DNA from 2 places in the Paenibacillus sp. Dod16 genome. Region 1 is predicted to be linked to the other one. Evidence: riboswitches for the same ligand, from Rfam matches in the RefSeq annotation. Region 1 holds a riboswitch; the other holds the start of a gene.
What was found. Region 1 has a riboswitch for S-adenosylmethionine ahead of metA (homoserine O-acetyltransferase MetA). Riboswitches for the same ligand answer to the same signal wherever they lie in the genome.
Positions count from the first base shown of each region.

Region 2: it holds a riboswitch for S-adenosylmethionine, as region 1 does, so the genes downstream of both, ACPV3A_RS19135 (methionine ABC transporter ATP-binding protein) here and metA (homoserine O-acetyltransferase MetA) in region 1, are expected to answer to the same signal.

Region 1 covers NZ_JBNDYG010000053.1:9,359-14,976, reverse strand. Annotated here, with positions in the region: gene ACPV3A_RS30915 (aminotransferase class I/II-fold pyridoxal phosphate-dependent enzyme) at 1-87, opposite strand, end outside; gene ACPV3A_RS30910 (PLP-dependent transferase) at 84-1,268, opposite strand; gene metA (homoserine O-acetyltransferase MetA) at 1,293-2,210, opposite strand; SAM riboswitch class I at 2,345-2,474, opposite strand; gene corA (magnesium/cobalt transporter CorA) at 2,915-3,850, shown strand; gene ACPV3A_RS30895 (HRDC domain-containing protein) at 3,919-4,944, opposite strand; gene ACPV3A_RS30890 (ROK family protein) at 5,128-5,618, opposite strand, start outside.
Region 2 covers NZ_JBNDYG010000027.1:54,583-60,200, forward strand. Annotated here, with positions in the region: gene ACPV3A_RS19120 (SDR family oxidoreductase) at 160-933, opposite strand; gene ACPV3A_RS19125 (MetQ/NlpA family ABC transporter substrate-binding protein) at 1,137-1,979, opposite strand; gene ACPV3A_RS19130 (methionine ABC transporter permease) at 2,049-2,717, opposite strand; gene ACPV3A_RS19135 (methionine ABC transporter ATP-binding protein) at 2,717-3,733, opposite strand; SAM riboswitch class I at 3,841-3,986, opposite strand; gene ACPV3A_RS19140 (Cthe_2314 family HEPN domain-containing protein) at 4,108-4,827, opposite strand; gene ACPV3A_RS19145 (COX15/CtaA family protein) at 5,176-5,618, opposite strand, start outside.

The DNA of each region.
Region 1 (5,618 bases):
GAAACGCAGTTCTTCCTCGTGTCCCCGTTTAGCAGCTAACTGCTTGGTTTGCGTTTCCAATCCGGATGGACCTTTATCGATGCTCATTCTCCCGTGCTCCCTTCCACTTCAGCCATGGCCGCGCTCAGTGCAGCATCCAAATCCGCGATCAAGTCATCCGCATGCTCGATGCCGACCGAGAACCGGAGCAAGCGGTCATCCACGCCGATTGCTTCCCGAATCTCAAGCGGGATGTCCGCATGGGTCTGAACAGCAGGGTATGTCATCAGGGACTCAACGCCCCCCAGGCTTTCTGCGAACGCAATCAGCTTAATGTGCCGCAGCACGGGCTCCACATAACGGGCGTCCTTCACCTTGAAGGAGAAGATGCCCGTGTTGCCGCTGGATTGACGATTCTGGATGTCATGTCCCGGATGGTCCGGCAGGGCAGGATAATACACCTCGCCGATCGCCGGGTGAGTTGTCAAAAACGTTGCCACTGCGGTTGCATTCGTCTCGTGCCGATCCATACGCAGCGCAAGCGTCTTCATTCCTCTCATCAGCTGATAGGAATCCGTCGGGCTTAACACAGCGCCGATGGAGTTATGAAGGAAAGCCATCTCCTCCGATAGTTCCTTGCCCTTCGTTACGATGATCCCCGCCAGCACATCGTTATGTCCTCCCAAATACTTGGTGGCGCTATGTATAACGATATCCGCCCCAAGCTCGATGGGTCTTTGGAAATATGGAGTAAGCAGCGTATTATCCACAATGCTGATCAGTTGATGATGCCTTGCCCACGTACAGACGGCTTCGATATCCGTAATCATCATAAGCGGATTGGTCGGCGTTTCGATAAATACAGCCTTCGTGTTGGGCCTTCTTGCCCCTTCCAGCGCATCCAGGTCATTCGTATCCACGTACGTAGCCGTAACGCCGAACTTGGACATAATCCGCTCCAGCAGCCTATACGTCCCACCATACAGATCCAGCGATACAATCAGATGGTCCCCTTGACCGAACAAAGCAAAAATCGTCTGAAGGGCAGCCATGCCCGAGCTGCAAGCAAAGCCGGCATCGCCGGATTCCAGCTCGGCGCAGGCGTCCTCCAGTACCGACCGGGTCGGATTTTTCGTACGGGCGTAGTCAAACCCCGTGCTCTGGCCTAATTTGGGATGGCGGTATGCCGTAGCCTGATAAATCGGAAAATTCACGGCTCCGGTTACCGGTTCTTGCACCGAGCCGATCTGTGCCAGCCGGCTCTCTATATTAAAAGGTTTCTTCTCCATCACAAACTCTCCTCCCGTATACTGCTATATTTGCGGACCAATATCGTATGGCGTTTCCTGATATACATAGWAATTGAGCCAATTAGTAAATAATAAGTTTGCATGCGCCCGCCATATGGACGGAGGCGTCCTTGTTGGATCATTATTCGGGTAATAGTTCCGCGGCAGTTCGATGTCCATGCCCTTGGCAACGTCCCGGTCATACTCCCACTTCAGAGAGTCCGCATCATACTCGGAATGCCCCGTGGCAAAAATCTGCTTTCCATCCCGGCTTGATACCAAATAAATGCCTGCTTCCTCGGACTCGGACAGGATGACCAAATCGTCAATGCCTGTAATGTCCTCGCGCCGAACTTCCGTATGACGGGAATGCGGAACAAAGAACATTTCGTCAAATCCGCGGAGCAGCTTGGTACATGTTTCATTGATCGTATGCGGAAATACGCCGAAGCATTTTTCCTCGAGGCTGTATTTCGGCACGCCGTAATGATAATAAAGTCCGGCTTGCGATGCCCAGCAGATATGGAGCGTGGAGGTCACATGCGTCTTGGTCCATTCAAAAATTTCAGTAAGCTCATCCCAGTAATTCACTTCTTCAAACTCCAACTGCTCGACCGGAGCTCCTGTAATGATCATGCCGTCAAAGCGACGGTTCTTCACTTCTTCAAAGGTTTTGTAAAATGATTTCAGATGCTCAGCCGACGTATTCTTCGAAACGTGCGAACTCGGGTGAAGAAGGACAACATCCACCTGGAGCGGGGAGTTACCGATCAATCGCAGCAGTTGGGTCTCCGTCGTTTCCTTGGTAGGCATCAGGTTCAAAATAGCGATCCGCAATGGGCGGATATCCTGATGAAATGCGTGACTCTCATCCATGACAAAAATGTTTTCTCCAGCCAGAACTTCCTTTGCCGGCAAGGCATCCGGAATTTTAATTGGCATCGTGGCTCACTCCTTCGAAATATGAAATGATACATCCATAAAAAAGCTGTGAGAAAGAGCGTTAGACTGTATAAACGCAAGAAGACCTTTCTCAAAGTAGAGAAAGGTCATCATATACGTATCACAATGCGCCTCTCTCATCTGTCAGACTATACAACGGCTTCGAAGAAGCGTCGTATCTCCTGCAAGAATTAGCACCGTGCGATGTTGCCGCCGGTTGCCGGGTTTCATAGGGCTAGTCCCTCCACCTGCTCTTGATAAGATTTCGCTTTATTCAGTTGTCTTAAATTGTTCGTAATTGATACTTACTTTAAATCATTCCCAATTTTTCGTCAAGAACCTTTTCATAAAGTCCGTCACACTTCACCGAAGGTTTCCATACCCTGTACCGTGGCCCCTGGCTGGACCGGATTTCAACTTGAAAGGTCCTACACCCGGCGTTATACTAGACAAGTGCTGTTTAAAACCGAGTATGAAAGAGGTGACATGGAAGATGGACGGTGACCCGAGCCAGAAACTGGATGCACAAGACGCACAACCGCATAGGATTAAGATCAGCTTACCGGCAGAGGGCGGCGTTATTTTTCATGCGCTTTTTATCGTATTCTAACCTTCCTTGATTATGCCCGTATACCGGTGGGCTGATATCCTGTGCCTTTACTGCTTAACCAAGCAGCTTGTATTTGACAAAGGAGTGATATCAGATGAAAATCCGGTTGGTCGATTCGGGCGTATTTACCCCTGTTGATGACATCGAAATGACGCTGACACCTCCGGCCAGCGGCTTCTACTGGCTGGATGCGGATGTGGATGATTTAGCGGAACTGCAGCCCCTCTTCTCCCTGCATGATCTTGCGGTTGAGGATTGCCTCAGCGAAGAGGAGCAGCGTCCCAAAATTGAAATATACGAGAACCACTATTTTATCGTCGTGAACAGCATCCGGTTTGACGACGAAGAGATTTTCCTTCGGGCATTGAATGTTTTCCTGGGCAGACATTTTATTATTACGGTGACCAAGCAAAAGATCCACGAGCTGCGCACCGTTAAACCGCTTCTCTGGGAGGATGAAGTCAGCACGCCTGACCGCTTCCTCTATCTCTTGATCGACCTTGTGACGGACAACTATTTCTCCGTCGGGGACCGCATCGAGGCGCGGATTGAAAAGCTGGAGGAAGACATTCTGATGCATACCAAAAAATCCCACCTCAGCGAAATCATCGGTCTGCGAAGCGAGATTCTTTGGTTGAAAAAGGTGCTTGGACCGCAGAAGGAAGTTATCAATACACTTAACAAAAAAGATCTCCGGCTGATCGATGACCAGCTGCAAAAATATTTCAGCGATATCTATGAAAATGCCGTGAAAATTTCCGAAACATTCGAAACCTACCGGGATCTCATGGGAAACCTTCGAGAGGCTTACCAATCCAGTATCGCCAATCGGGCCAATGAAATCATGCGCGTGTTTACCGCCATTACAACGATCTTCATTCCACTGACGCTGATTACAGGCATCTACGGCATGAACTTTGACAATATGCCTGAGCTTCACTGGGAATATTCTTATTATGTAGTTATAGGCGTCATGATTTCTGCCGGTGCTCTCATGTTTTATCTGTTCCGTAAGAAAGACTGGATATGAAGCTCTCGAAACCATCAGGACGGATCTCCCTGCCGCAAGGGAATCCGTCCTGTTTTCATTACCTGGAATTAGCCTGCGTTCGCTTTACCAGGTTCTTCCCGCCGAAAGCGAATCCTGATCAGGCGCAGCCGCTCATACAGCTTCTCCGTTCCGCCAATCTCTTCTACCTCTCCATTGTGGGCTTGTCCTTCTCCATATACCCGTTGTAATACGGGTTTAAGAAATGTATCGCCCAGCTCCTCAAAAGCCTTCCATACCGTCGCCTGCTCGGTAGACGTCATCGTATTCAGTTCAACCTCCAGCAGCTGCTCCGTATCATAACCGTCCTTCTCAAGACCTTCCAATTCCTCAACCAAATCTCGACGAGATAACGAAGTGCGTTCTTCCAGCTCGGTCAGCGAAGCTCCCTCAGCTATGCCAAGCAGCATCGTACGGCGAATTCGGAAACGGTCCAGCTCTTGCTTGTAGCGCTGCTCCTTCTGCTTATACAGCCAGGACAAGAACACCTCTTCCTGCAGCTGCTTATCAACCCAATCCAGTGGAAAGGTTGTGGTTCGCTCGATTCCTGACGTGATCTCCAGCCACTCCGCCCCATGCTCTGAAGACTTGCTGATTCCGATTCCCGGAAGCTGCAGCAGCTCTTCCTCGTTCTGGGGGACGAAGGCGCTAATCATGCGCAGCACCCGATTGCTGGCAATGAAATAAGGTGCTTTTCTTCCGGAAGCCGCCTTTCTCCTGCGCCAGGCACACAGCTCCGTGTACAGCTCCTCCGAGCCATACAGCTCACTGTAGCACTGCAGCTTCTGCACACCAAGATTCTTGCCTCCAGTCTCTCCCGGTTCGTGGAATACCCCCTCCACAAGCGGCCGGAACCCCTCTCCAAGCTTCTTCGCTAATTGATGTCGATACACGCATAATAACTCATTCCATGAATTCCCTTCATACCACTCATCATCGGATACTTCACCGTCCGGTTCCATGTTCCGCCAGCCGAGCCGCCATCCTCCCTCTTCCTCACCGATCCATACTTGAGCAGAACGGAGGTGACCTGACTCATCCGCTCCGCTCATCTGATTCATGAATACAATTTGCATCCCTCGAATACCTCCCGTTTAGCATTCAGCACAACGATGGAACAACGCAAAAAAGCACCTCTCCTCCGCCGCAGCGACAAAGAAAGGTGCTTCCCGTTCCATACGTTATACTGTTGAATTCATAATACCATAATCTGTAATAAAGTCAAACTCATTTTGGCTCACTCTATATAACAAATAAAGTTAAGCTTGAACGCTCTTGGCCTCATCTACTGCAAGCTTGGCCAACGCCAATGCACCGCAGAGACCCGCATTATCGCCGAGCATCGGCGGAACGATGAACTGATCAATCCCGTCATGAAGGCTTGGATGCTGTACATATCCGGCCAGCAGCTCCTGAAGCTTCGTGCGGATCAGCGGGAACAGCTGCTCCTGCTTCATAACGCCTCCGCCCATCACGATACGCTGAGGGGACAGAATGAGGACATAATTCATCAGCGCTTGTGCCAGATAATAAGCCTCCATCTCCCAAGCCGGATGATCCGGCGTCAATTCCACACCGGGAACTCCCCAACGTTTGCCAAGAGACGGTCCGGCTGCAAGCCCCTCCAGACAATCTGCATGATAAGGACAGGTCCCTTCATACCGGTCTTCCGGATGGCGGCGCACATAAATATGCCCCATCTCCGGATGAGACAATCCGTGGATCAATTCACCAGCTACCACGGCGCCTG
Region 2 (5,618 bases), on a different contig from region 1:
GAACCAAGACTCTTTTTTTGAGATTAAAGAATATATAAGTTTTCAGCGGAGCATAAGCAATTCTTTAACTGCAATGATATGTTTTAGGGAGCCCCGCAAGTATAAAGAATTTGGAATTAGCATCGAAGCATGGACTCCACTTTGTGGGGTTATTTTAGATTAATCCGGTTTAATCAACGGACGGATCGGATCCAGCCCCCCGGATATATCCATGATATTGCCGGTAATGAAATCCGACTTATCCAGGCATAAATACTCGATCACCCTGGCGACGTCCTCCCCGCTTCCCGATCGTCCGCGCGGGGTCAGACCGTCTTGGATGCCCGATACCTCATCAATGGTCTTCTCCTTGTTGGCTCCGCGAATATCCCCCGGACAGATCATGTTCACGGTGATTCCATACGGGGCTTCTTCCACCGCAAGGGTCTTCGTAAAGGATACGAGGCCCACTTTAGCGGCAGCGTAGGCTGAACGCTGAGGCCACGCGCGGGCTTCTCCCGCATGTCCGAATCCAAAGTGGATGATGCGTCCCCACTTTTTCTCCCGCATGGCAGGCAGAACACGGTGGTCCAGCAGCATGACGCCGGTTAAATTGCCATTCACCATATGTACGATTTCGTCGCGGCTGTACTCCGAGAATAGACGACGTTCCCGAATGAACGGACCTGCGTTGTTCACCAGGATATCGATGCCTCCCAGCTGCTCCTCCGTCTGATCCACCAATGAATACAGCTCACGCTCGCTGGCGATATCGGCTTTAATCGCAATGGACTTCACGCCAAACCCCTCGATTTCGCGGGAGAGCGCTTCCGCTTCATCCTTGCTGTTTACATAATTTATAGCCAAATGACATCCCTGCCGGGCTAACGACAGCGCCGTCATTTTCCCCAATCCTGTCGCACTGCCTGTAATCAGCGCCACTTTTCCCTTCAAGGCTTTCCCTCCTCAGATGGATATCCTTCCTTCAGTATAAAAGATTTGATAAGGCCTAACAACTTGCAAACCCGGCAGAGAGGGCCCATTATACAAAAAAAGAAAGGCATTATCCATAAAGACCCACGGTCTTTTGGATAATGCCCTCTCTTCTCGGATACGATGAAACTTATGTTCAGCATCATCGAGCCTTGGTGCTCGAATTAAAATGCCGGAATGACAGCACCTTTGTACTCTTCTTCAATAAAGGTCTTCACGTCCTCGGAAGTCAGCGCCTTCGCCAATTTTTGAATGGCGTCGGAGTCTTTGTTGTCCGGACGAGCTACCAGCAGATTGGCGTAAGGGTTCTCTTTGTCTTCGATAAAGAGTGCATCCTTTGTTGGATCCAGTCCCGCTTCAAGCGCGTAGTTCGTGTTGATGACAGCCAGATCCAGCTCATCCAGCATACGCGGCAGCATCGCGGCTTCAACTTCTTTGAACTCCAGGTTTTTCGGATTTTCCACGATATCCTTAGCGGTAGCTTCAAGCTTGGTTTCATCCTCCAGCTTAATGACGCCATTCTTGGACAGCAGGGTCAATGCACGGCCCGCATTCGATGGGTCACTTGGGATCGCCACAACGGCTCCATCCTTCAGCTCATCGGCCGATTTAATCGTTCTGGAATATGCACCCAGCGGCTCCACATGCACGGCGATCACGGACTCCAGGTCCAGTTTGCGCTCTTTGATTTCATTATCCAGGTAAGGCTTGTGCTGGAAGAAATTCGCGTCGATTTCCTTGGAGTCCACTTGCGTATTAGGCAGAACATAATCGGTGAATTCCACGATTTCCAGGTTCACACCTTCTTTTTCAAGCGCTGGTTTGATATGCTCCAAAATTTTGGCGTGTGGTGAAGGCGAAGCGCCGACTTTCAAAGTTACGGGCTCTTGAGCGCCGCCTCCTGTTGTTCCCCCTGGCTCAGCCGCGTTATCCGCAGGCTTGCTGCCGCACGCAGCCAGCACCGTAACCAATGTCAAACTGATCAATGCCAATGTCCATTTTTTCATTCTAAAAACTCTCCCTCCGAAAATATATTATTTTTTTATATTGTCTTCCTTGATGCCTCATCCATTCCGTTATTTTCTTGTAAAATGTCGGACCAAGCGATCTCCTGCCATCTGCAGCAGTTGTACCAGCACAATCATTAATACGACGGCCAGGATCATAATCTCCGTCTCATAACGGTAATATCCATACTTGATAGCCAAATCGCCCAACCCGCCGCCGCCGACTTGACCGGACATCGCGGTATACGATACCAGGGTTACAATCGTGATGGTCATCCCAGCCAGCAAACCCGGGCGAGCCTCCGGAAGGAGAACCCTCCATATGATCTGGCTTGTCGAGGAGCCCATGGCCTGAGCCGCTTCAATGACCCCTTTGTCCACCTCATTCAAGGCAGTTTCCACGAGTCTGGCGAAGAATGGCGCTGCGCCTATCACGAGCGGTGGAATGGTTCCCAGCACGCCATAAGAAACACCCACAAGCGATTTCGTAATCGGGATCATCGCAACGATCAGGATAATGAATGGAATCGAACGCAGGATGTTCACAATGAACGACAGGATCGAGTATCCGAAGCGTACCAGGCCGGATGTGGATCTAGCGGCCATGTAGAGCAGCACGCCAATCGGCAGTCCGATAATGAAGCTGAACAATGCCGATGCCCCCAGCATCCGAAGGGTATCCAAGGTTGCCGTCCATATTTCTTTCCAGTCGATCTGGGTAAAATCGAGTTCGAACATTAATGAATCACCTCCACGTCTAATCCTTGTTCAAGGAGCTTCCGGATCGTATCTTCGATGGCGCCCTCTTCCCCTTCAAAACGGACAATGAGTTGGCCGTACGGCGTTTCTTTGATCGTGGAAATGGTACCCTGCAGAATTGCAAAATTCACGCCCGTCTCATGGACGGTATGGGACAGAATTGATTCGTACGTTTTCGATCCAAGGAACGTAATCTGCACCGCCCTTGAAGGTCCGTTCGTCTGGCCCTGAATGGCCAGACGGAAAGCTTCGCCACTGTCCATCTCCTGACGGATAAATTCCTGGGTTACCTCATGCTTCGGCTTCAGGAACACTTCCGTTACCGGGCCTTGCTCCACGATGCCGCCTTGATGAATAACGGCGACCCGGTCGCATATGCTCTGAATCACATGCATTTCATGGGTAATCAGCACGATCGTCAGATGAAACTTTTTGTTAATGTCCAGCAGCAGGCGCAGGATCGAATCCGTAGTCTGCGGGTCAAGAGCCGAAGTCGCTTCGTCGCACAGCAGCACTTCCGGATCACTCGCGAGCGCTCTGGCTATGCCCACCCGCTGCTTCTGGCCCCCAGATAGCTGAGACGGGTACTTGTCCCGATGCGCCTCGAGGCCGACCAAGGCCAACAACTCGGATACTTTACGTTCCAGTTCGGCGTTCGGCGTCTTGATCAGACGCAGCGGAAACGCAATGTTATCGTACACCGTCGCCGATGACAACAGGTTAAAGTGCTGAAAAATCATGCCGATTTTGCGGCGTTCCGCCTGAAGCTGCTTCTTGCCAAGCGACGTCAAGTTCTTACCGTTCACCCACACTTCGCCCGAGGTGGGCCGCTCCAACAAATTGATACAACGGATCAATGTACTTTTACCTGCACCGGAGTGTCCGATCACTCCGAAAATTTCTCCTTTTTCAATCGACAAATCCAATTCGGACAACGCAGTTGTTAAAGTTCCGGCTTTTCCGTACTGCTTCGTCAATTGCTTGAGCTCAATCAATCCGATAATCCTCCTTTTTCCGTAGCTTCATATCTATTTACCCAAAAGAAAAGAGCCTCTTTTTGTAGAATCAAAAAGGGCCCTCTTTACGTAAAAGTCAACGCCTTTTCTCATCTGTCAAAGCCAAGGATATCCTGTAGCTTTGAAGGAATTAGCACCATGTCACTCCATGCGTCATCGCGTTRTGCAATTACACGCTGGAGTCGGTTGCCGGGCTTCATCGGGCCTGTCCCTCCGCCTCTCTCGATAAGAAAACATCGATATGAAATTTTCCCGATTAATTTGATCTGATTTGATAACATTTAATGAATGCAATAGTTAGTATAGATTCTTTTCAGGTTTTTGTCAAAAGGAATTTCATGGCGATTTTGTGCCTAAGTCCTGACTCCATTTTTCGCCCAAAGCTTGTTCGTATATTTATAAGAGGCCGCCAAACTCCGGCATACCATATCAACGCCCTGTTTGAGATCGTCCAGGTGCTGGCCGATATCCTCCAGCTCGATCTTGTCCGACAGCCCTTGATGACGCTGCCACAAATCATCCTGCATCTCGGAATTCATGTAATGGATTTCAGCATTGCGCCGTTTCCGGAGGGTGTTCAGCGGTGTTTTGTAACGATCCTTGATCTCCTCCAGCTCTTTGGCCAGCTCTCCGTGGGCCTTTAGGAATTTAAACTGCCGCAGGACCGTAAAATAAGAGAAATGCGCCTTCACCTTGGAGGTATGAAGATCATACAAATCGTTCAACACCGTCCCCAGCTTGTCAAGGATCGAGAATACGCGGATGAAGCCGTTTTTGTAAAAATACACATACCGTTGATATTCCCCTTGCTCCTGAATCGACATGTCATCGATGTAACCCGATTGGATCGATTGACTGAAATGCCTGGCCGCATTCCAGCTCTGTTCCAGCTCATCCAGGGAAACGATCAACCCCCGGGTCCAAATCTCAAGCTTGCGAAAATCATGCGTCGGATCCTGATTTTTCTCCATTTCCTTCTGCAGCAGCCGGGTTGTTTGGACCATCGATTCGATGGCTTCCTCAAGCAGGCCGTTATTCTGCCGGGGCTGTTCCCCAAGTAACATTCGAAGCATGGCGGTACCCCCCTCGCGTCATCAGATTAACCTTGGTTCTTGGATCGCTATTTGCCAAAATAGGGATTCCACCGCATTTCAACCGTCTTCATGATATCCTCACGCAGGAATAACTCATCCGGGTATCCCGGTTTCATTCCATCCATGACCAGGGATTGTTCTTATAGGATGCCCCCGAAACGACCAGACAACCCCCATCTCCTTGATATCGGACAGGTCGAGCGGATGGCTTGGTTATCATCGGCTCCCCCCTTACTATACAACAAAGCCCTCGAGGCAGGCTCGGGGACTTTGCATAAACGATGTTGTCTGAATTCGATCTTTTTATTTCATGGTTTTTGCTTTTCTTTATACAATCTTTTCGCGAGGTATGCTATGATCGGGCCGCATTTCGGCTTTAACCGGTCTGCTGAGCTGCCAAACCCTGACACTTAAATAACACAGTACGCCGAATAAGGCGGAGATCAGCAAGGTATGCCCCAGTGCGGAGAATACGTAAACCTCCTCGTTATGCATCGTTGCCATAATGAGGGCGCCGCTGAACACCTGCAGCAGACAGAGCACGGTTGCCGAGATGCCCAGCATCTGGATCTCCCGGTTGTCGCGGTTCCGCCAATATGCAAAATGCCCCATCACCGCCACAACGATCAGCAGCAGAAGCGCCGCCACGCGGTGCATAAAGGCGATGCCTACCCCTCCGCTCAGCTCCGGTATCACTTCCCCGTTACACAGCGGCCAGCCGGAGCACCCTTCCCGGGAATCGGTATGGCTGACGAACGCACCGATATAAA